One region of the Streptomyces sp. NPDC097981 genome, then DNA from elsewhere that is predicted to be linked to it. Evidence: predicted binding sites of a transcription regulator. Region 1 holds the regulator's gene; the other holds the start of a gene.
What was found. The regulator HrcA, encoded in region 1, represses chaperone genes, less so after heat shock. The targets are predictions, from matches to a motif close to TTNGCACTCNGNNNNNCNGAGTGCNAA.
Positions count from the first base shown of each region.

Region 2: a site for HrcA is predicted at 4,399-4,425, ahead of groL (chaperonin GroEL). Genes of this name have one in related genera too.

Region 1 covers NZ_JBEORW010000019.1:99,275-107,085, reverse strand. The annotation lists gene ABTY04_RS20010 (AMP-dependent synthetase/ligase) at 1-1,849, shown strand, start outside; gene hemW (radical SAM family heme chaperone HemW) at 1,964-3,196, shown strand; gene ABTY04_RS20000 (DUF3097 domain-containing protein) at 3,303-4,112, opposite strand; gene ABTY04_RS19995 (MBL fold metallo-hydrolase) at 4,141-4,866, opposite strand; gene hrcA (heat-inducible transcriptional repressor HrcA) at 5,022-6,038, shown strand; gene dnaJ (molecular chaperone DnaJ) at 6,039-7,178, shown strand; gene ABTY04_RS19980 (nitronate monooxygenase) at 7,326-7,811, shown strand, end outside.
Region 2 covers NZ_JBEORW010000024.1:30,818-38,628, forward strand. The annotation lists gene ABTY04_RS22970 (outer membrane protein assembly factor BamB family protein) at 1-1,082, opposite strand, end outside; gene ABTY04_RS22975 (phosphoribosylanthranilate isomerase) at 1,211-1,813, opposite strand; gene ABTY04_RS22980 (Uma2 family endonuclease) at 1,950-2,522, shown strand; gene groL (chaperonin GroEL) at 2,617-4,239, opposite strand; gene ABTY04_RS22990 (cold-shock protein) at 4,584-4,787, opposite strand; gene ABTY04_RS22995 (MoaD/ThiS family protein) at 5,172-5,450, opposite strand; gene thrC (threonine synthase) at 5,483-6,757, opposite strand; SAM riboswitch class I at 6,775-6,924, opposite strand; gene ABTY04_RS23005 (glucosyl-3-phosphoglycerate synthase) at 7,120-7,811, shown strand, end outside.

The sequences.
Region 1 (7,811 bases):
CGTGGCGGCACTCTTCCTTGAGCGTGTCGCCGCCACGCCGGACGCCGAGGCCTACCGCTTCCCGGTGCCGGCGGCCGGCGGCACCGGTCCCGACGACTGGAAGTCGCTGAGCTGGGGCCAGGCGGCCGAGCGGGTCTTCGGCATCGCCGCGGGCCTGCTGACCCTCGGCCTGCAGCCCGAGGAGCGGGTCGCGCTCGCCTCCAACACCCGCGTCGAGTGGATCCTCGCCGACCTGGGCGTCATGTGCGCCGGCGGCGCCGTGACCACGATCTACCCCAGCACCAACGCCGAGGAGTCGGCGTTCATCCTCTCCGACTCGGCCAGCCGCGTGCTGATCGCCGAGGACGCGTCCCAGCTGGCCAAGGCCCGCGAGCGGCGCGCCGACCTGCCCGAGCTCGCCCACGTGGTGGTCCTCGACGCCGCCGACGCGGTGCCGGCCGAGGGCGACCCCGAGGGCTGGGTGCTCTCCCTCGCCGACCTGGAGGCGCGCGGCAACGAGTACCTCGTCCAGCACCCCGCGGCGGTCAAGGAGCGGATCGCGGCCATCACGGCCGACCAGCTCGCCACGCTGATCTACACCTCGGGCACCACCGGCCGCCCCAAGGGCGTACGGCTCCCGCACGACAACTGGTCGTACATGGCCAAGGCCACCGTCGCCACCGGCATGATCTCCAGCGACGACGTCCAGTACCTGTGGCTCCCGCTCGCGCACGTCTTCGGCAAGGTCCTGACCTCCGGCCAGATCGAGGTCGGGCACGTCACTGCCGTCGACGGCCGCATCGACAAGATCATCGAGAACCTGCCGGTCGTCCAGCCCACCTACATGGCGGCCGTCCCGCGCATCTTCGAGAAGGTCTACAACGGGGTCGCGGCCAAGGCCCGGGCCGGCGGCGGCGCCAAGTACAAGATCTTCCAGTGGTCCGTCGGCGTGGCCCGCGAGTACGCCAAGGTCACCCAGGACAACTACCGGCGCACCGGCAACGCCACGGCCCCCTTCGGCCTCGCCACCAAGCACAAGATCGCCGACACGCTCGTCTACGCCAAGCTCCGCGAGGCCTTCGGCGGCCGGCTGCGCGCCGCCGTCTCCGGAGCCTCCGCCCTGGCCCCCGAGATCGGCTACTTCTTCGCCGGCGCCGGCATCAACATCCTGGAGGGCTACGGCCTCACCGAGTCCAGCGCGGCCTCCTTCGTCAACCCCGGCGAGGCCTACCGCACCGGCACCGTCGGCAAGCCGCTCCCCGGCACCGAGGTGCGGATCGCCGACGACGGCGAGATCCTGCTCCGCGGCCCCGGCATCATGCAGGGCTACCACCTCCAGCCCGAGAAGACCGCCGAGGTGCTGGAGGAGGACGGCTGGCTGCACACGGGTGACATCGGCGAGCTCTCGCCCGACGGGTACCTGCGCATCACCGACCGCAAGAAGGACCTGATCAAGACCTCGAACGGCAAGTACGTCGCCCCGGCCGAGATCGAGGGCCGGTTCAAGGCGATCTGCCCCTACGTGTCGAGCATCGTGGTGCACGGCGCCGACAGGAACTTCTGCGCCGCCCTGGTCGCGCTCGACGAGCCCGCGATCCTGGGCTGGGCCGCCGAGAACGGCCTCGAAGGCAAGACGTACGCCGAGGTCCTGGCCGCGGCCGAGACGAACCGGCTGATCGAGACGTACGTCCAGACCCTGAACGAGGGCCTCCAGCGCTGGCAGACGATCAAGAAGTTCCGGATCCTGCCCCGCGACCTCGACGTGGAGCACGGCGACCTCACGCCCAGCCTCAAGCTGAAGCGGCCGGCCGTCGAGCGTGAGTTCAAGCACCTGATCGACGAGATGTACGAGGGCTCCCGCGAGGCGTAGCGCCTGCTGCGGGCGGTACGGGGCCGGCGGCCCGGGGGCGGCCGGCCCGCCGCACGGCCGCCGGGCGTCTTCCGGACGGCCCGCACCCCGGCCGGGGTGCGGGACAATGGGTGCATGCCTTCCGCACTCCCCGACGGTGAACCCATGCCCGAAGACGGTTCGCTGCCGTCGCATGCCCTGGCGGGTGCCGGGGACCGGCCGCTCGGGTTCTACCTGCACGTCCCGTACTGCGCCACGCGGTGCGGGTACTGCGACTTCAACACGTACACCGCGACCGAGCTGCGCGGCACCGGCGGCGTGCTCGCCTCCCGGGAGAACTACGCCGACACCCTGATCGACGAGGTCCGCCTCGCCCGCAAGGTGCTCGGCGACGACCCGCGGGCCGTGCGGACCGTGTTCGTGGGCGGCGGCACGCCGACGCTGCTGCCGGCCGCGGACCTCGTGCGGATGCTCGCGGCGATCCGCGAGGAATTCGGCCTGGCCGAGGACGCCGAGATCACCACCGAGGCCAATCCGGAGTCCGTCGACCCGGCGTACCTGGCCGAACTGCGGGCCGGCGGCTTCAACCGGATCTCCTTCGGCATGCAGAGCGCGAAGCAGCACGTCCTGAAGGTGCTCGACCGCACGCACACGCCGGGCCGGCCCGAGGCGTGCGTCGCGGAAGCGCGCGCGGCGGGCTTCGAGCACGTCAACCTGGACCTGATCTACGGCACCCCGGGGGAGTCGGACGAGGACTGGCGGGCGTCCCTGGCGGCCGCGCTCGGGGCCGGACCCGACCACATCAGCGCCTACGCGCTGATCGTCGAGGAGGGCACGCAGCTGGCGCGGCGGATCCGCCGGGGCGAGGTCCCGATGACGGACGACGACGTGCACGCGGACCGGTACCTGATCGCGGACTCGGTGATGGCCGAGGCCGGGTACTCCTGGTACGAGGTCTCGAACTGGGCCACCTCGGAGGCGGGCCGCTGCCTGCACAACGAGCTGTACTGGCGCGGGGCCGACTGGTGGGGGGCGGGGCCCGGGGCGCACTCGCACGTGGGCGGCGTGCGGTGGTGGAACGTGAAGCACCCCGGTGCGTACGCCGCGGCGCTGGCGGAGGGCCGCTCCCCGGGCGCGGGGCGCGAGCTCCTGTCGGAGGAGGACCGCCGCGTGGAGCGGATCCTGCTGGAACTGCGGCTGGTGGACGGCGCCCCGCTGTCCCTCCTGGCCCCGGCCGGGCTTGCGGCGTCGCGCCGCGCCCTGGCGGACGGCCTGCTGGAGGCGGGCCCGTACGAGGCGGGCCGCGCCGTCCTCACCCTGCGCGGGAGGCTCCTCGCCGACGCGGTGGTCCGCGACCTGGTGGACTGAACACTCGGCGGAGTGGATCCGTGCGAAACCGGGGGGCCGGTGTCCACGCTCGTCCACAGGCTGCCGTCGTTGCTGGACACCGGCGAATTCGGCACCCTGCCCAAGTTCAAGCGGCACCGCCGACCGTGACGAAGTCGATCAGCTCCTCGACGCGGCCCAGCAGGACCGGCTCCAGGTCCTTGTAGGACGTCACGCGGGACAGGATGTGCTGCCACGCGGCTCCGGTGTTCTGCGGCCAGCCCAGGGCCCGGCAGACGCCCGTCTTCCAGTCCTGGCCCCGCGGGACCACCGGCCACGCCCCGATGCCCAGCGCGGACGGCTTCACCGCCTGCCAGACGTCCACGTAAGGGTGGCCGACGATCAGGACGTCCGGGGAGGCCGCCGACGCCGCGATACGGGACTCCTTCGAGCCCGGGACCAGGTGGTCCACCAGGATCCCCAGGCGGGCGTCCGGGCCCGGGCCGAACTCCGCCACGATCGCGGGCAGGTCGTCGATGCCCTCCAGGTACTCCACCACCACCCCCTCGATCCGCAGGTCGTCGCCCCAGACCCGCTCCACCAGCTCGGCGTCGTGCCGGCCCTCGACGTAGATCCGCCCGGCGCGGGCCACGCGGGCGCGCGCCCCGGGGACCGCCACGGAGCCCGACGCGGTGCGCAGCGGCGCCTGCGGCGCCCGCGAGGGGCGGGTCAGCGTCACCACGGCGCCCTCCAGCAGGAACCCCCGCGGCTCCAGCGGGAACACCCGCCGCTTGCCGAAGCGGTCCTCCAGGGTCACCGTGCCCGCCTCGCAGGCCACCACCGCGCCGCAGAAGTCCGTACCCGCCACCTCGACCACCAGGTCGGGCTCGGCCGGCACCTCCGGGACGGGCTGGGCGCGCTTCCACTGGGGGGTCAGGTCGGGGGAGTACTCACGCATCCGGCCGACAGTAGAAGAGCGCGCGCCCTCAGAGGCCCGACACGCCGAACTGCGCGCGCAGTGTGTCCCGTTGCGCACGGACGAAAGCCGCGGAGACCACCGCTCCGTGACCCGGCACGTACAGTGCGTCGTCCCCGCCCAGCGCGAGCAGCCGGCCGATGGCCGCCGGCCACTGCGCCGGCACCGCGTCCGGGCCCGCCTGGGGTTCGCCCGACTCCTCCACCAGGTCCCCGCAGAACACCACCTCGCGCTCGCCCGGCACGCACACCGCCAAGTCGTGCCGGGTGTGCCCGGGCCCGACGTTCGCCAGCAGCACCTGCACCCCGCCCAGCTCCAGCGTCCACTCGCCGGACACCGGATGCCTCGGCACCACCAGCAGGTCCGCCGCCTCGGCCGCCTCCGCCGCGTCCAGTCCCTGCCGTACCGCGTCGTCGCGCAGCTCCTCGCGGCCGGCCGACAGCTCCGCGTCCAGCCCGACCGCCCCGAACACCTCGGCGCCGGCGAACGCGGCCCCGCCCAGCACGTGATCGAAATGTCCGTGGGTGAATGCGATATGCGTCACGCGCCGGCCGGTCAGCCGTTCCGCCTCGACCCGCAGCTGTGCGCCCTCCCGTACGCACGAGCCCGGATCGATCAGGAGGACCGACTCGTCCCCCACCACCAGTCCCACGGTGCAGTCCCACACCGGAAGCCGCCGTCGGCCGGTCCGCCCGGTCAGCCGCTCCCAGCCCGCCTCTTCCCAATGCACGTCCATGCCGCGACGCTACCTTGGCGGGCCGCCCTTGCCAGGGGCTGACTACCCGGCCGTACACTGGCCGGGGGATCTCTGGCACTCGAACGCCCGGAGTGCCAACGCAGCAGATGTGACCGACCACGACAAGCGCCGACGACCAGCTGGAGGTGTGCGCGATGCTCAGCGAACGCAGACTCGAGGTGCTGCGCGCCATCGTCCAGGACTACGTCGGGACGGAGGAGCCGGTCGGCTCCAAGGCGCTCACCGAGCGGCACCGTCTCGGCGTCTCGCCGGCCACCGTGCGCAACGACATGGCCGTGCTGGAGGAGGAGGGCTACATCGCCCAGCCCCACACCAGCGCCGGCCGGATCCCCACGGACAAGGGCTACCGGCTCTTCGTCGACAAGCTGGCGGGGGTCAAGCCGCTGTCGACGCCCGAGCGCCGGGCCATCCAGAACTTCCTCGACGGCGCCGTCGACCTCGACGACGTCGTGGGCCGGACCGTACGGCTGCTCGCGCAGCTGACCCGGCAGGTCGCCGTCGTCCAGTACCCGAGCCTGACCCGGTCCACGGTCCGGCACGTCGAGCTGCTGTCGCTGGCTCCGGCGCGGCTCATGCTCGTGCTGATCACCGACACGGGCCGGGTCGAGCAGCGGCTCGTCGACTGCCAGACGCCGTTCGGCGAGACCTCGCTCGCCGATCTGCGGGCGCGGCTCAACAGCCGGGTCGTCGGCCGCCGGTTCACCGACGTGCCGCAGCTCGTGCAGGACCTGCCGGAGTCGTTCGAGCCGGAGGACCGAGGCACGGTGTCGACTGTGCTCGCGACCCTGCTGGAGACGCTGGTCGAGGAGGCCGAGGAGCGGCTGATGATCGGCGGAACCGCCAATCTCACGCGCTTCGGACACGATTTTCCCCTGACGATCAGGCCGGTGCTCGAAGCGCTGGAGGAGCAGGTCGTGCTCCTCAAGCTGCTGGGCGAGGCCAATGAGTCGGGAATGGCCGTACGGATCGGGCATGAGAATGCCTACGAGGGACTGAACTCCACGTCCGTCGTCTCGGTCGGCTACGGTTCGGGCGGCGAAACTGTCGCCAAACTCGGCGTGGTCGGACCGACCCGCATGGACTACCCCGGAACGATGGGAGCGGTACGCGCAGTGGCACGTTACGTCGGACAGATCCTGGCGGAGTCGTAAGTGGCCACGGACTACTACGCCGTTCTCGGCGTACGCCGCGACGCATCTCAGGACGAGATCAAGAAGGCCTTCCGCCGCCTCGCGCGGGAACTCCACCCGGACGTGAATCCGGATCCGAAGACGCAGGAGCGCTTCAAGGAGATCAACGCGGCCTACGAGGTGCTCTCGGACCCGCAGAAGAAGCAGGTCTACGACCTCGGCGGAGATCCGCTGTCCTCCTCGGGCGGCGGCGGTGGCGCGGGCGGATTCGGGGCGGGTGGCTTCGGCAACTTCTCCGACATCATGGACGCCTTCTTCGGCCAGGCCTCGCAGCGCGGCCCGCGCTCGCGGACCCGCCGCGGCCAGGACGCCATGATCCGCCTCGACCTGGAGCTGGACGAGGCCGCCTTCGGCACGACCAAGGACATCCAGGTCGACACGGCCGTCGTCTGCACCACCTGCTCCGGCGAGGGCGCAGCCCCCGGCACCTCGGCGCAGACGTGTGACATGTGCCGTGGTCGCGGTGAGGTGTCGCAGGTCACCCGGTCCTTCCTGGGCCAGGTCATGACCTCGCGCCCCTGCCCGCAGTGCCAGGGCTTCGGCACCGTGGTCCCGACCCCGTGCCCCGAGTGCGCGGGCGACGGCCGGGTCCGCTCCCGCCGCAGCCTCACGGTCAAGATCCCGGCCGGTGTCGAGAACGGCACCCGGATCCAGCTCGCGGGCGAGGGCGAGGTCGGCCCCGGCGGCGGCCCCGCCGGCGACCTGTACGTGGAGATCCACGAGCTGTCGCACCCGACCTTCCAGCGGCGCGGGGACGACCTGCACTGCACGGTGACCATCCCCATGACGGCCGCGGCCCTGGGCACCAAATGCCCGCTGGAGACGCTGGACGGCATGGAGGAGATCGACATCCGCCCCGGCACCGGGTCGGGCCAGTCCATCCCGCTGCACGGGCGCGGCGTCACGCACCTGCGCGGCGGCGGGCGCGGCGACCTGATCGTCCACGTCGAGGTCACCACCCCGGGCAAGCTGGACGCCCAGCAGGAGGAGCTGCTGCGCCAGCTCGCCAAGCTGCGCGGCGAGGAGCGGCCCATGGGCCAGTTCGCGCCGGGTCAGCAGGGACTGTTCAGCCGCCTGAAGGACGCCTTCAACGGCCGCTGACCGGCCCGCGGTCACACGTACGAGCCCGGTCCGGGGGCACCCCGGACCGGGCTCGCCGCATTGATCCGGACGCCCCCGGCGGAGCGGACTATGCCAGGCGAATGCGGTGATTCGGCCCGGTGGTCGGGACGTGGCACGATGCAGTCCATGTCCTCCGCACCGAACGGTCTCTCCCCGTACCCGATCGTGCAGGCTCCCATGGCGGGCGGCGCCTCCTGTCCGCCGCTCGCGGCCGCCGTGTGCGAGGCGGGCGGGCTGGGCTTCCTGGCCGGCGGCTACAAGACCGCCGACGGCATGTACCAGGAGATCAAACGGCTGCGCGCACTCACCCGGCGCCCGTTCGGCGTGAACCTCTTCATGCCGCAGACCGGGTACGTGGACCCGGCCGCCGTGGAGGCGTACCGGGGGCAGCTGGCCGGCGAGGCCAGCTGGTACGAGATCTCCCTGGCCGACGAGGACATCATCGGCACCAGCGACGACGGCTACGACGCCAAGCTCGCGATCCTCCTCGAAGACCCGGTTCCCGTGGTCTCGTTCACCTTCGGCTGTCCCACGCCCGCGGTCCTCGCCTCCCTGCGCAAGGCGGGCACGTACTCCGTCGTCACCGCCACCTCGGTCGACGAGGCCCGCGCC
Region 2 (7,811 bases), on a different contig from region 1:
CGCTTCTCCCGCTCGGAGACCGCGACGTACAGCACGTCGCCGACGACCAGACGGGCCTCGTCCGCGGGGACGAACGGCGGCTCCGGGACGGTGCGCGGGCGACCCGCCTCGTCGAACAGCATCAGGTGTCCGTCCGCGACGGCGGCCGCCGGGGAGGCCGACACGATGCCCGGGGCCCCGTACCCGTCCGGAAGCGGGGACTGCCAGGAGCGGGATCCGATGCGGGCGTCCAGGGCGGACAGCTCACTGCCCTTGTCGGTCCGCGCCAGAAAAAGAACCCGATCGGGTCCGGCCGCGACCTGCGAGACGACGGTGCCCGCGGGCAGCGGGAAGCGCCACAGCTCTGCGCCCGTGCCCAGGTCGTGGGCGAGCACGGCGTCCGTCGTCGCTGCTACGGCAAGGTTCCCTCCCGCGGACGGTTTGCCCGCGAGTTTCGGGATGTCCTTCGTCCAGCGCTTGTCGCCGGACCCGGTGTTCACCGCCACCAGGCTGTTGCCGCACTCGCTCCCCGCGGTGGTCAGGGTGACGAGGCCGGTCCCGGACGGGGCGTCGTCGCTCATCGCGCACACCGCGCCGCCGTCAGGGGCGCTGAAGCCCCCGCCGTGGCGGCCCTCCCCGTTGAAGGCCGTGACGCCGTCCGCACGGACCCGGATCACGTCCCCCGAGGCAGGGGTTCCGGCCCAGGAGCCGAGCGGCTTCTCCAGGGCCCCGCCGTCCGGGGCCTGGTACGAGAAGAGGTCCATCTGCGGGCCGCGCATCCACGAGAAGCCGAGCCAGCCCGGCCAGAGCGCGACGAGGGCGACGGCGACGGCCGCGGTCCGGCCGAGCGCGGAGCGGTGCCGGCGGCCCCGTACGGCGTACCACCACAGGCCGGCCGCGGCCAGGGCGCCGGCCGCCGTGGACAGCGCCAGGATGCCGAAGCCGCGCGGAGCACTGCCCGTGCCGTACGCGTCGGACGGCGTGTCGTCGGCCAGCTTCGCGCACAGCACCGCGTACAGCACCGCGACGGCGGTGAACGCGCAGGCCGCGGTCACCGCGGTGTAGTGCCGGAGCCGCTGCCCGGGCGACGGTCTCTCGTCCATGATTCCCCCCACGCCGCAGCGTAGCCGCAGACGGCCGGACAACCCGCTGAGTGGCGGTCCCGCGTCGGCGCGAGGCGGGTGGAACCGGGGCTGAACGCGATCGCCCCGGCAGCCACTCCCCCGCGGGTCTAACGGCCCCGGGCCGCGGCGACGAAGGCGCGGATCAGTTCCGGGGACTTGACGCCGCGTTCGCTCTCGACACCGCTGGACACGTCCACGCCCCACGCGCCGGTGGTCTCCACGGCCTCCCGTACGTTCCCCGGGGTGAGCCCGCCGGCCAGCAGCCAGTGGCCGCGCGGGGCGGTGAAGTCCTCGGACGCCCAGTTCCACGGCTTGCCGGAGCCCGGGTCGGGGGCGTCGATCAGCAGCAGGTCCTCCCCGTACTCCCCGCAGCGCTCGACGCGCAGGGCGGTGGCGCGGAGCAGGGTGCGGCCCTCGGCGCGCAGCGCCCCGTAGTGCTCGGGGCCCTCGTCGCCGTGGAGCTGCACTCCCCGTACGCCGCTCTCCTCGGCCAGCCGCCGGACCTCGTCGACCGGCTGCCCGCGGAACACCCCGACCGTGAGCACCCCGTCGGGCACCCCCGCGGCCAGCTCCCGCGCGGTGGCGGCATCGACCGTACGAGGACTCCCGGCGGCAAAGACGAACCCGACGGCGTCGGCCCCGGCGGCCACAGCCACGTCGACGTCGTGCGCGGTCTTCAGGCCGCAGATCTTCACGAAGAGATCGCTCATGCCCCCAGTCAACCAAAGTCACCCGATGGACGGTGATCCGTCCCGACAGCCGGGCATGCACTCCGTCCCGCCACTAGCCTGGAGGCAAGGCTTACCCGACGACGAAGTAAGCAGGCGGAGGACCACGGTGACGATCATGATCGAACGGGCCACCCCCATAGAAGCGCAGGCGTCACCGGCTTTCGAAAGCCTCCTGCGCACCGTCGCGGAGATGGACACGCCGCACGGCTTCAAGGCCGAGCTCATCCGGGGGAAGATCATCGTGTCGCCGTTTTCGAAGCTGCGCTACTCCAGGCGCATGCGCCTCCTGCGCGAGCAGCTCCAGGCGCACGTCCCCGAAGGGCAGTTCGCCGACACCTCGCCCTTCCTGTTCCGGTTCCCGGCAGCGGAGCGCGGCTACGGACCGGACCTGTACGTCGCGGACGAAGCGGCCTTCGAGGAGGACGGGCTGCACGCGGACGCAGCGGCGCTCTCGCTGGTCGGAGAGTTCACGTCCGTCTCCACGAGGGACGCCGACTGGAACGAGAAGCTGGACGTGTACGGCTCGCTCGTTCCCGTCTACTTGGTCATCGACATGCAGGACTCGGAGATCACCTGCTTCTGGGACCCTTCTCCGCATGGATACCGCTCCCGTACGACGGTGTCCTTCGGCAAGCCTCTGCAGATCCCGGAGCCCTTCGACTTCTCCCTCGACACCACCGGCTTCTAGAGGCCCGCGAAACGCCCGAGGGCGGCACCCCCGTACGGGAGTGCCGCCCTCGGTCGAGAACAGCCGATCAGCCTGCGGCCGGAGCCGCGGTCGATCAGAAGTCCATGTCACCGCCCGGCATGCCGCCGCCGGCCGGGGCGCCGGCCTTCTCGGGCTTGTCGGCGATGACGGCCTCGGTCGTCAGGAACAGCGCGGCGATGGACGCGGCGTTCTGCAGCGCGGAGCGCGTGACCTTCGCCGGGTCGATGATGCCCTCGGCGATCATGTCCACGTACTCGCCGGTCGCGGCGTTCAGGCCCCAGCCGACGGTCAGGTTGCGGACCTTCTCCACGACGACGCCACCCTCAAGACCACCGTTGACGGCGATCTGCTTGAGCGGGGCCTCCAGGGCGAGCTTCACGGCGTTGGCGCCGGTCGCCTCGTCACCCGACAGGTCGAGCTTCTCGAAGACCGCGGAGGCCTGGAGCAGGGCCACGCCACCACCGGCGACGATGCCCTCCTCGACGGCCGCCTTCGCGTTGCGGACGGCGTCCTCGATGCGGTGCTTGCGCTCCTTGAGCTCCACCTCGGTCGCGGCGCCGGCCTTGATGACGGCCACGCCGCCGGCCAGCTTCGCGAGGCGCTCCTGGAGCTTCTCGCGGTCGTAGTCCGAGTCGGAGTTCTCGATCTCGGCGCGGATCTGGTTGACGCGACCCTGGACCTGGTCGCTGTCACCGGCACCGTCGACGATCGTGGTCTCGTCCTTGGAGATGACGACCTTGCGGGCGCGGCCCAGCAGGTCGAGACCCGCGTTCTCCAGCTTGAGGCCGACCTCCTCGGAGATGACCGTGCCGCCCGTGAGGATGGCGATGTCGCCGAGCATGGCCTTGCGGCGGTCGCCGAAGCCCGGGGCCTTGACGGCGACGGACTTGAAGGTGCCGCGGATCTTGTTGACGACCAGGGTCGACAGGGCCTCGCCCTCGACGTCCTCGGCGATGATCAGCAGCGGCTTGCCGGACTGCATGACCTTCTCGAGCAGCGGAAGGAGGTCCTTCACGTTGCCGATCTTCGAGTTGACGATCAGGATGTACGGGTCGTCCAGGGACGCCTCCATACGCTCCATGTCGGTGGCGAAGTACGCCGAGATGTAGCCCTTGTCGAAGCGCATGCCCTCGGTGAGCTCCAGCTCCAGACCGAAGGTCTGGGACTCCTCGACGGTGATGACGCCTTCCTTGCCGACCTTGTCCATGGCCTCGGCGATGAGCTCGCCGATCTGGGTGTCGGCGGCGGAGATGGAGGCCGTGGAAGCGATCTGCTCCTTGGTCTCGACATCCTTCGCCTGCTCCAGCAGGGCGCCGGAGACGGCCTCGACGGCCTTCTCGATGCCGCGCTTGAGGGCCATCGGGTTCGCGCCGGCGGCCACGTTGCGCAGGCCCTCGCGGACGAGCGCCTGGGCGAGCACGGTGGCGGTGGTCGTACCGTCGCCCGCGACGTCGTCCGTCTTCTTGGCGACTTCCTTGACCAGCTCGGCGCCGATCTTCTCGTACGGGTCCTCGAGCTCGATCTCCTTGGCGATGGAGACACCATCGTTGGTGATCGTGGGGGCGCCCCACTTCTTCTCAAGGACGACGTTGCGACCCTTGGGGCCAAGGGTGACCTTGACGGCGTCGGCGAGCTGGTTCATCCCGCGCTCGAGACCGCGCCGGGCCTCCTCGTCGAACGCAATGATCTTGGCCATCTGAAGTGGTCCTCCAGGACTGGGGTTCCCCCTGCGCCGCCGGCGCGAGGGGAGGCTTGGATTGCTCCGGACCGCGCCCGCGCCCGCGACGGACGGCCTGCGTGCCCGGCGGTTCCTTCCCGCCGGACCCTGCGGGCCTCACCGACCCGGTCCTGTGTAGTAGCACTCTCACATGGAGAGTGCTAACGCCAATGATTAGCACTCGGCCCCCGAGAGTGCAAGCGGCTTCAGGCAACGCCGGGCGGCTGCCCCGACCGTCGGCCGGACATGCACCGAGGGCCCACATCCCTCCTCAAGGATGTGGACCCTCGTGCGTCATGCGTCGGTGGTCGATCGCGCCGGGACTAGACGGCGAGCTTGACCATGTCCGCCTGCGGACCCTTCTGGCCCTGCGAGATCTCGAACTCGACCCGCTGACCCTCTTCAAGGGTGCGGTACCCGTCCATCTGGATGGCGCTGTAGTGGACGAACACATCCGCACCACCGTCGACCGCGATGAAGCCGTAACCCTTCTCCGCGTTGAACCACTTGACGGTGCCCTGAGCCATGCCTAACTCCCCTATTACTGGCCCTTGCGCAGGACCGCACTTCGCGGTCCCGGGTCAGAACTTGCGCCGGAACGCCTCGACCGGGGCTGAATGTATCTGCACCGCTGCTGTCTGCAACAGGTCAATCCGACGAGAAATCTGGACACGGGGATACATTGAAATAGAGTGAAAAGTTGGCATATTCTCGGGCAACTCGGACCTGGCATATCTCGCCAAAGCCCCATACCGCACACGCACATTGACTCAATGTCAACCATCACGCGACCCGCTCATATGCGGCAGGCAAGAACAGCGGAGGGGACTTCCCCAACCCTACCGCGCCCAACCAAGCAGAATTACCCCCTCCGCTTTTGCCGGAGGGGGTAATTCTGGTGCTTTCGCGTGTCAGCAGCCGCCCGCGACGGCGGGAATGATCGAGACGCCCGCGCCGTCCGGCGTCACCGCGTCCAGACCGCCCTCGAAGCGCACGTCGTCGTCGTTGACGTAGACGTTCACGAAACGGCGCAGCTTGCCCTGGTCGTCCAGGACGCGCGCACCGATGCCCGGGTGGTTCTTCTCCAGGGACTCGATGACCTCGGAGAGCTTCGAGCCCTCGGCGGTGACCTCGGCCTGGCCGCCGGTGTAGGTGCGCAGGATGGTGGGGATGCGGACGTTGACGCTCATGGCGCTACTGCCTTTCCGGGTGTCAGGGGAGATCAGGCCAGGCCGGCGGCGCGGAACGCGTCCAGGCTCGGGCGGATGGTGGCGGTCTGCCCGCTGTCCGCGGCCACCGCCTCCAGGGTCTTGAGGCCGTCGCCGGTGTTGAGGACGACCGTGGTCAGCGCCGGGTCGAGCTGCCCGTTCTCGATGAGCTTCTTCGTCACGCCGACGGTCACGCCGCCCGCGGTCTCGGCGAAGATGCCCTCGGTCTGCGCGAGGATCTTGATGGCCTCGACGACCTGCTCGTCGTTGACGTCCTCGACGTAGCCGCCCGTACGGCGGGCGATGTCCAGGACGTACGGGCCGTCGGCCGGGTTGCCGATGGCGAGCGACTTGGCGATGGTGTTCGGCTTCTGCGGGCGGACCACGTCGTGGCCGGCCTTGAACGCGGTCGAGACCGGGGAGCAGCCCTCGGCCTGGGCGCCGAAGATCTTGTACGGCTTGTCCTCGACCAGGCCGAGCTTGATGAGCTCCTGCAGACCCTTGTCGATCTTCGTCAGCTGCGAGCCGGACGCGATGGGGATGACGAGCTGGTCGGGCAGCTGCCAGCCGAGCTGCTCGCAGATCTCGTACGCGAGGGTCTTGGAACCCTCGCCGTAGTAGGGGCGCAGGTTGACGTTGACGAAGCCCCAGCCCTCGCCCAGCGGGTCGCCGATGAGCTCGGAGCAGAAGCGGTTCACGTCGTCGTAGTTGCCCTCGATGCCGACCAGGTCGCCGCCGTACACACCGGCCATGACGACCTTGCCCTGCTCCAGGTCGTGCGGGATGAACACGCAGGAGCGGAATCCGGCCCGGGCGGCCGCGGCGCCGACGGCGCCGGCCAGGTTGCCGGTGGAGGAGCAGGAGAGGGTCGTGAAGCCGAAGGCGCGGGCGGCCTCGACGGCGATGGCCACGACGCGGTCCTTGAAGGAGTGCGTCGGGTTGCCGGAGTCGTCCTTGACGTACAGCTTGCCGGTGACGCCGAGCTCCTTGGCCAGGTTCCGGGCGTCGACGAGCTTGGTGAAGCCGGGGTTCAGGCTGGGCTTGGAGGCCACGTCGACGGGGACGGGCAGCAGCGGGGCGTAGCGCCAGATGTTGTTCGGGCCGGCCTCGATCGCGGCGCGCAGGGCTTCGGGGTCACCGGTGGGAAGGTCGTAGGCGACTTCCAGCGGACCGAAGCACTCGACGCAGGCGAAGATGGGTCCGAGCTCGAAGCGGGTACCGCACTCACGACAGGAAAGGCCGGTGGCAGGTCCGAGATCGACAGAGGTGGCAACAGTCTGTGCAGCCATGATGGCGAGGCCCTTTCTCCTCATCTTCCCCATGGCGCACTTCGCCATGAGACGGAATTGGCACCTTCCCTAGCCGGGGACCTCGCTGCCGCAAGCGAACGCGAGAACCGACTGGAGGGTTGCCGGGGCTTCAACGGGCCGTGTCCCTCTGCCCCTCTGGATGAGCGGTATGGCACCGGGCCGCGCGCTCTATGGCGCGTCCGGGCGTTTGTACGCGGGGACCCCGGCATGCGGCGGTCCTTCGCGTTGTTCAAGACTGTAACGGAAGGTCCGGGTGGTTGAGACAGCTGTCCGAACCGCGAGATGGATGGCTTTTCGGCCGAAAGCGCCGGGGAGCCACGACCGATCAGGGAGTGCCGAACGTGTTGGAAGAGGTGGAGCGCTGGTTTGCGGACCGCTCCTGGTCCGCGGCTGACCGGCCGCTCGACCGGCTGCTTTCCGCCAAGCGGGCGGCAGGCACCACGGTCAGCGTCGTCCTGCCCGCGCTCGACGAGGAGGAGACGGTCGGCGCCATCGTCGAGGTGATCCGGCGCGATCTGATCGACGGGCTGCCGGTGCCGCTGGTCGACGAACTGGTCGTGGTCGACTCGGGCTCCACCGACCGGACCGCCGAGGTGGCCGCGAAGGCCGGCGCCCGCGTGGTGCACCGCGACGACATCCTGCCGCGGATCCCGGCCCTGCACGGCAAGGGCGAGGTGCTGTGGCGCTCGCTGCTGGTGACCGGAGGCGACATCGTCTGCTTCGTGGACGCGGACCTGCGGGACTTCTCGTCCACCTTCGTGTCCGGGATCGTCGGCCCGCTGCTGACCGAGCCGGACGTGCAGTTCGTCAAGGCGATGTACGACCGCCCCCTCGTGACGGAATTCGATGGGCTCGCCTCCCGCACCCGGTCCGATCCGCTTGCCTTCGGCAAGACCCACGGCCAGGGGGGCCGGGTCACCGAGCTCGTCGCCCGGCCGCTCCTCAACCTGCACTGGCCGCAGCTGGCCGGATTCGTCCAGCCGCTCGGCGGTGAGTACGCGGTGCGCCGCAGCCTGCTGGAACGACTGCCCTT